2 regions of the Massilia sp. PAMC28688 genome follow, and region 1 is predicted to be linked to the other one. Evidence: predicted binding sites of a transcription regulator. Region 1 holds the regulator's gene; the other holds the start of a gene.
What was found. The regulator FNR, encoded in region 1, switches genes on or off when oxygen is low (the NO sensors DNR and NnrR bind a similar motif). The targets are predictions, from matches to a motif close to TTGATNNNNATCAA.
Positions count from the first base shown of each region.

Region 2: a site for FNR is predicted at 2,402-2,415, ahead of KY495_RS15625 (universal stress protein). Genes of this name have one in related genera too.

Region 1 is NZ_CP080378.1:4,113,128-4,117,337, reverse strand. It holds gene KY495_RS18510 (PAS domain S-box protein) at 1-1,917, opposite strand, end outside; gene fnr (fumarate/nitrate reduction transcriptional regulator Fnr) at 2,052-2,810, shown strand; gene KY495_RS18500 (CHASE domain-containing protein) at 2,848-4,210, opposite strand, start outside.
Region 2 is NZ_CP080378.1:3,494,502-3,498,711, reverse strand. It holds gene KY495_RS15635 (chemotaxis protein CheA) at 1-1,250, opposite strand, end outside; gene KY495_RS15630 (protein phosphatase CheZ) at 1,250-2,071, opposite strand; gene KY495_RS15625 (universal stress protein) at 2,491-2,955, shown strand; gene KY495_RS15620 (response regulator transcription factor) at 3,058-3,702, shown strand; gene KY495_RS15615 (Crp/Fnr family transcriptional regulator) at 4,168-4,210, shown strand, end outside.

The sequences.
Region 1 (4,210 bases):
GCTGTGCGCGGTGACGCTGCCCCCGTGCAGGGCCACGATATGCTTGACCAGTGCCAGCCCCAGTCCCAGGCCGCCCTGGGCCCGGTCCGGCGTGCGGTAGCCCTGGGTGAACAGGTCGAACACCTGGGGCAACAGGTCGGCCTCGATGCCGCTGCCGTTGTCGCTCACCTCGATCCGCACTTGCTCCTCGTCCGCGTGCAGCGCTACTTCGATGCGTCCGCGCTGCGGCGTGTACTTGGCGGCGTTGCTGACCAGGTTGGCGATCACCTGCACCAGGCGAATCCGGTCGCCGCGCACGCTCACCGGCCCGGGCGGCATGTGCAGCACCAGCTGGTGGCCGCGCGAATCGACCAGGGGGCGGGTTTGTTCCAGGGCGCTGCTGACGATCGGTTCCAGCTCGCACAGGTCGTCGGCCAGGGTGACCAGGCCGCGCGTGACGCGCGACACGTCCAGCAGGTCGTCGATCAGGCCGGTCATGTGCGTGACCTGGCGCGTAATGACTTCACTGGCGCGCTTGATGGCCGCTGCGCTCACGCTGGGCAGGCCAAGCAGCTGCGCCGAAGTGCTGATCGGCGCCAGCGGATTGCGCAGTTCATGGGCCAGCATGGCCAGGAATTCATCCTTTTGCTGGTTGGCCTTGCGCAGCTCTTCCTGGGCGGCCTTGTGGGCATGGATATCGGTGCAGGTCCCCATCCAGCGGATGATCTCGCCCTGTTCGTCATGAACTGGCAGGGCCCGCCCCAGTACCCAGCGGTAGTGGCCGGAGTGGTGGCGCAGCCGGTATTCGATTTCGTACACGGCGCCGCTGGCCAGGCAGGCGCGCCACAGCGCCATGGCGCGCGGCTGGTCTTCGGCGTGGAACAAGCCGTTCCAGGCGTCGCCATCGGTCGAGCCCTGGGGCACGCCCGTGAAGTCATACCATTGCTGGTTGTAGTAGTCGTGAAAGCCGTCCGGCAGCGTCGACCAGACCATCTGCGGCATGGCGTTGGCGATGGTGCGAAATTTCGCCTCGCTTTCCTTGAGCGACTGCTCCTGGCGCTTGCGCTCCGTGATGTCCACGGCGACGCCGGCAAAGCGGCGCTGTCCGCTCACGGCATCCTCGAACACCCGCCCCTTGGCCATCACCCACACCTCGGCCCGGTCAGACTGGGGCAGGCGGTATTCAGCTTCATACAGCTCGCCGCTGGCCATGGCGGCGGCGATTTTTGCCAGCACCCGGTCCCGGTCCCTGGCATCGATCATGCTGGTAAACCGCGACAGGTCAAGCCCGCCGCGCGCCGCTTCGGCATCGACATGGAACAGGCGGGCAAAGCGTTCGTCCACATACGTCATGTTCGATGCCAGGTCCACGCTCCAGGTGCCGATATTGCCGGAAGCGTCGAGCGAGAGCTGCAGGCGCTGTTCCAGCTCGCGCGACGCCTTCAGGGCCCGCGTCAGGTCCGTCACATCGGTGGTGCTGCACAGCACCCCCACCACATCCCCGTGTTCGTCGCGCACCGGGCTGTATGAAAAGGTGAAATAGCAGCGCTCCGGAAAACCCGAGCGTTCGACCACAATGGGCATCTGCTCGAAGTGGCTGCCTTCGCCTGCAAAGGCGCGCTCGGCAATGGGGCCCACCACGTCCCACGCTTCGGCCCAGGTGTCGCGAAAGCGCGCACCGAGGGCGCCGTCCGCCTTGAGCCCCAGCTGCGGTATATAGGCATCGTTGAAAAAGCCATAGTACTCGCTGCCCCACACCAGGTAGGACGGGGTGTGGGAATTGAGCATCATGGACAAGGCCGTGCGCAGTGCGGCCGGCCACTGGTGAATCGGCCCGAGCGGATGCCCGGCCCAGTTGGCATTGGCAATTTCCTGCGCCATGCGCCCGCCACCGGTCAGGAAGGCGGGCATGGATGCCGGATCGGTCGGTAATTCCATATTTATCATATGCCAATTTTACACCGGCCAAGTTCGATGCCAGCGCGCACAATTGCTCGGAAATAGCGCTCCGGCACGGTAGCCATGGCCAATTTGGGGCGCCACCGGCCTGCCCCCTGCGGTATCATGTGCCCATGAATGAATCCACCGCCCTGATCCCTTTAAATGTTCCCGCGCTTAAGGCCAGCTGCGGTGCCTGCAGCATGCATCAACTTTGCCTGCCAATGGGGCTGGACGAAAAGGACATGGTGCGGCTTGACAGCATCATCGGCCAGCGGCGCCGGGTGGCGCGCGACGAACGCCTGTACCAGATGGGCGAGCCGTTTCGCAACCTGTATGCAATTCGCTTCGGCCACTTCAAGACGCTGCAGGTCAATGCCGCCGGCGAGCAGCAGATCACGGGCTTTCAGATGGCCGGCGAGCTGCTGGGGATGGACGCCATCAGCGGCGACCGCCACCACTGCGACGCGGTGGCCCTGGAAGACAGCGAAGTCTGCGAAATTCCCTTTGCCCACCTGGAAGACCTGTTTGGCCAGGTGCCCACGCTGCTGCGCCACTTCCACCGCATCATGAGCCAGGAAATCACGCGTGAGCAAAATGTCATGCTATTGCTGGGCAATATGCGCGCGGAACAACGTTTCGCCGTGTTCCTCACCAATTTATCGACGCGCTATGCCACCCGCGGTTATTCGGCGCAGTCGTTCCAGCTGCGCATGTCGCGGGAAGACATCGGCAACTACCTCGGCCTGACCATCGAGAGCATCAGCCGCATCCTGTCACGCTTCAAAAAGCAGGGCCTGCTGGCGGTGGACAAGCGCGCAATGACCATTCTCGACCCGGCCCGCATGCGGGCCATGGCCGCGGGTACCGAACAGTGCAGCCCTATCTCCTGATTGTGGTCGTGCGCCGGGCCTGAGCTGCGCCCCTTGCCTATTCCTTTGCCGCGCCAGGGTCGGCCTGGCGCCACCAGGCCTGGGCCACGCCCAGCGCCCGGTCCAGTTCGCGCAGCATGGCATCGAACTGCGGCTCGCTGTGCCTGCCCTGCTCCCTCAAGGCGCTTTCCAGTGCCAGCGAGGCCTGTGCAAAATCGCTGGCGCCCAGGATGCCCACCGTGCCGCGCAAATCGTGCAGGCGGCGCAGCACGCTCGCCACATCGCCTGCCGCATACAGGTCCGGGATTTCGGCACGCTGCGCCTGCGCCGCCTTGATGGCCTTGCCGATCATGGCCACCAGCCCGGCGCGCGAGCCATTGGCTTCGCTCATGCGCACCAGCTTGGAGACATCGAACACCCCGCTTAGCTGCGCCACCGGTGCCGGCGCCGGCGCCGCTCCAAGCTGACGCAGCAAGATTGGCACGAATCCGGCCGGGTCGAGCGGTTTGGCCACGAAGGCGCTCATCCCGGCTGCCGAGCAATGCTCCCGCTCGGCCACCATCACCCCCGCGCTCATGGCCACGATCGGCAAGGTCAGGCCCAGCTCCTGGCGGATGATGCGGGTGGCTTCGAGGCCATCCATGCGCGGCATCTGCACGTCCATCAGCACCAGGTCGAAGCGCTCCGGCCCGCGCAGCGCGTCAACCGCCGCCGCGCCATCGCCGACGATATGCAGCTGCGCACCCTCAGCCTCGAGGATGGAGCGGGCCACGAACTGATTGAGGTCGTTGTCCTCGGCCAGCAGCATGCGCACGCCCGCCAGGCGCTGGCGCGGCGCCGCCACCGGCATGCCGCTGCGCGCGGCCGCGGGCGGTGCAAACGCCTGCTGCATGGCCTGGCGCAGGCTGCGCGCGGTGGCTGGCTTGAGCACCACCGGCCCACTGCTCTCGCCCATCGCCGTGGCCATCGCCGTGGCCCTTGCGTGCGGCGCCTGCAGTGCCAGCAGCGGCTTGCCGGCGCGCCGGCAGATCCCGGCCAGGGCCGCCGTCAGCCGGCTGGCCGCGTCCCCTTCCAGGCTGGCGTCCACCAGGGCCGCGTCGAACGGCATGGCGCCAGGGTCCAGCGTCTGCACGTACTCGAGGGCGGCGCCGCTGTCGCTGAACGAGACCGTGCGCCAGTTGGCCGCGCGGCACAGCTGTTCCAGGGCAGCGACGGTGGTCGGGCTGTCATCGACGATCAACAGGCGCAACTTGCGCAGCGATGGCGCCAGCACGTCTTCCTTGACCTGGGTATCGATGCCAAGTGTCACGGTCAGGCAGAACACGCTGCCCGACCCCGGCGTGCTGGTCACGGCGATGGTCCCGCCCATGAGTTCGGCCAGGCTGCGCGAAATGGCCAGCCCCAGTCCCGTGCCGCCAAAG
Region 2 (4,210 bases), 620 kb from region 1:
CTGGCCGGGTCCATGCCCTTGCCGTCATCCTGCAGCACGATCATGACGCTGTTCGCTTCCTGCCATGCCTTGAGCGAGATGAAGGCCTTGGCCGGCTTGCCGGCAGCGGCGCGGTCCTGGGGCGACTCCACCCCGTGATCGAGGGCGTTGCGCAGCATGTGCACCAGCGGGTCGTACAGGCTGTCGACCACCACGCGGTCCACTTCCGTTTCGGCGCCCTCGATGGTCAGTTCCACGTCCTTGCCCAGGTCCTTGGCCAGCTCGCGCACCAGGCGCGGGAATTTCTGGAACAGGCGGCCCACCGGCTGCATGCGCGTGGCCAGGGTGGCACGCTGCAGTTCGGCCGAATAGCGCGAGGCGCGTTCCAGCGTTTCGGTCAGCGTGGTCATGAGGGTCGCAGCCGCGCCTTCAAACTTGAACTGCAGCAGGCGCTCGAGCAGCACGGCGGCCTGGTTGGCTGCCTGCACCGATTCGCCCGCCACTTCCAGCAGCGCGTCGAGCTTGACCGCGTCAACACGGATGCTGTCTTCCTTGGCAGGCGCGGAAGCGGCGCGGAATTCCTGCACCCGTTCCTCGCGCCGATCCACGCCATCCCAGCCGGCCGGCTTCGCGCCTGCGGCAGCGTCGCCTGCGGCGCTGCCTGCCTGGGGCGCAGGGGCTGCGGCGGCCGGTGCCGCCGAAGCCACCGTGGCCGCGGGGACATAGGTCCCGGGCGGGACCACGGCCACGAACATGGCTTCCCAATCGAGGCCGTCAGCGCCCGCTGCCATGGCGGCGGGCGCCGCTGGTGCGGCCGCGGCCATGGCAGCGGGGGCCGAGGCACCAGGGGCCGCCGGGGCCGGCGTTGGCGCCGGCGCCGACTGGCCCTTGCCTTCGATGGCATCGACCAGGATGCGTTCGAGCGCGTCCGGCATCGATGCCAGCTGTTCGGGCAAGGCGCCGTTGTTCAAGTCGGTGAGCTGGTCGGCCACGAAGCCGGACGCCTGCAGCGCCGCCTCGATGGCCAGCGGGGTCACCGGCGCAGCGCCGGTGCGCAGTGCGTCGAACAGGTTTTCGGTCAGGTGACAGGCCGCCACCAGCGCCGGCAGATTCATGAAACCGGCGCCACCCTTGATCGTGTGAAACGAGCGGAAGACGGCGTTGAGGGTTTCCTTGTTGTTCGGATCGCGCTCCAGGCGCAGCAAATGCTCTTCAACGTTGACTGCCAGATCCATCGCCTCGACGACGAAATCCTTGAGCATATCGTCCATTAGAATCCCAGATCGGCTAAGAGGTCGTCCACATTGTCCTGGTCCAGGGCCACCGACGGCAGCGCGGGGCCGGACATGAGCGCCGGCTTGGACAGCTTTTCGCGCACCGATGGCGGAGCGTTGTCGCGCAACAGTTCGGCCAGCTCATGCTCCACGGTCTTGGTGATGGTCACCACTTTCTTGATCAGCTGACCGGTAATGTCCTGGAAGTCCTGCGCCATCATGATGTCGAGCAGGCGCGCTTTTTCCGCTTCGGTGGCGTCATTGACGGCCTTGGCAAAGCTGCGTGCGTCGCCGGCCAGGGCCTTGAATTCGTCAATGCTGAGCTTGCCTGAAAACAGGGCATCCCAGCGCTGCTCCATTTCCCGCGCCTGCTTGGACAAGACGTCCTGCGCCGGCATGCCCTCGTCGAGGGTATTGAGCACCTTGTTGGCCGCCTGTTCGGTCAGGCTGGCCACGTATTCGAGACGGTCCTGGGCATCATTGATCTGGCTCGACGCTTCGGTCAGGGCCTTGTCGTAGCCAAGTTCGCGCAGAGAGTCGTGCAGCAGGCGCACGATGCCGCCCAGGCGTTCAAACATGGGATTGTCCGAGCGCTCGGCTTCGCCGGCGCTGCCATCGCCACCGGCCGCGGGCGGCTCTGGTGCAGCAGCAGGCGCGGGCGCCGCTACCAGCTGGGGCCGGGTGGAAGCGACCTGGTCAAACAGGGCTTCCATGTCATCTTCCGCGGCAGCCGGGGCGGGGGCGGCGGCAGCACCGGCGGTGCGCTGCGCAGACACTTCCTCAAATAGTGCGTCGAAATCATCAGCGGCGTCCGTCATATACCTGCTTCTCCATAAATTTAAAATTTCGCAATCTTTACGATCTTACGATCTGACTAAATGTGTGCCGTGCGAGTTTTTGGCAGAGCATGAACCGGGGCAATGAGGCCGCGTTTACGCGAGTGTAGCAGTGCAATCGTACGCAGGTAAATCATTGCGCGCGGCGACCGCTGCATTGGTGTGCGAAACTTGCGAGGCCGACAATCAACTAGGCGCATTCCACGGTTCGAGTGTTGTATTTTGTTATCTAATCAACGCCAGATCAAGCGTTTTAGTCCTTTGAGGCAATTTTTATTCGCGCAAAACAACACCTTGTAACTGTCACGAAGTTTGAGGCAGATCAAACGTTTGCGTTCTATCAATAGGCAAAAAAGCAGCACTGACAGAAAATACGTCGGCAGTCTGCCCGGGAGCAAGCCATGTACCAGAAAATACTCATTACGACGGACGGCTCGGCCGTCTCCAGGCATACCGCTACGGCGGGCGTGGAACTGGCGCGCCAGCTGCAGGCGCGCGTGCTGGTGCTGTATGTGGCACCGGCCTACCAGTACCCTGTCTATGTTGAAATTGTCCCGCCCGCTTATCCCAGCGAAGAGGAATATTTCGCGCACATGCAACAGGCCGGCGATCAGCACACGGCGCCCATTGTGCAGGCCGCGCGGGATGCGGGCCTGGAAAGCGCGGGCATCACCGCCTTTGCCGATGGCGCCGCGCTCAAGATCGTGGAGGTGGCTGAGGAGCAAAATTGCGACCTCATCTTCATCGGATCACACGGGCGCAGCGGCTGGGGCCAGCTGCTGCTCGGCAGTGTGACCAACAAGGTGCTGTCGCACACCAGCAGGCCTGTGCTGGTCCACCGCCTGGTCGCGGCGCCGTCAAGCTAGCATTTCTGCTAGTAGTGCAACCGGTGGCTGTTCAGTAGGCTATGGCTGCGCCTGCGCGCTGTTGCTTCGCTCCATTAACCTGTTTTCACTGATTGCTGCCCTATGATACGAATAGTCATTGCCGACGACCACACGATCATGCGCGAAGGCTTGAAGCGCATCCTCGACGGCGCGCTTGACATCGATATCGTCGGCGAGGCCATCAATGGCTTTGAAGTGCTCAGCCACGTGCGCCAGGGCGGCTTCGACCTGCTCTTGCTGGACTTGTCGATGCCCGGGCGCAGCGGGGTGGACCTGATCCGCCAGATCCGCAGCGAGTCGCCCAAGCTGGCCATCCTTATTCTCACCATGCACGAAGAAGAGCAATACGCCGTGCGCGCCATCCGGGCCGGGGCCCAGGGCTACCTCACCAAGGAAAGCGCGGGCACCCAGCTGGTGGGGGCAATCCGCAAGGTGGCCTCCGGCCGGCCCTACATCAGTACCGAAGTGGCCGAACAGCTGGCCCTGAACATCATGACGCCCAACGAGCAACTGTTGCACAAGCAATTGTCTGATCGCGAGTTTGAAGTGTTTTCCCTGCTGGTGGGCGGCAAGTCGATTACCGAAATTGCCAACAGCCTGCACCTGTCCGTGAAAACGGTGAGCACGCACAAGACCCGCATCATGCAAAAGATGGGCATGACCTCGCTGTCGGAAATGGTGCAGTACGCGGTGGCGCATCGCCTGCTGTCGCCATTTCGTTCTTGAAGCCTTCCCGTTCAAGAGGCCAATAGTTTTAGACAACGCTGCAGCAAATTCGTGCGGACAAGCGTCAATCAGCGCCATTCCTGCGACGATTGCAGGCAGCCTTCCGGCATCGTCCTTTCCGCCATTTCCCCTATGAGCGCACGCTGCATTTCTAGGATTACTCCTACGGTGGCGCGCCCTATCCTACCGGTAGATTCAGCCATCGCTGATATCAATGCCGGACTCGTGTTGGCATACTCAATCCAACGATTCGGGCTTTCCTGCGGTTCACTCTAGAAGACGCAAGCTAATCCCAGCCGTGCTGTCCCATCATGTTGGCCCTGGCGTGTTGCCTCCATTTACCGCCGCCACAACGTGTTTGCCGCAGCCTGAACCCACGAGATTTTTCACCTGGAGATAAGCATGCTGTCCACGCCAACGCTTGACAACCGCAACACCCCTTCGTCGACCTTGCATTCCTCCACCATGGAAGCAGGCCGCCAGCGCCAGGGCCGTCTCTGGTCCAATC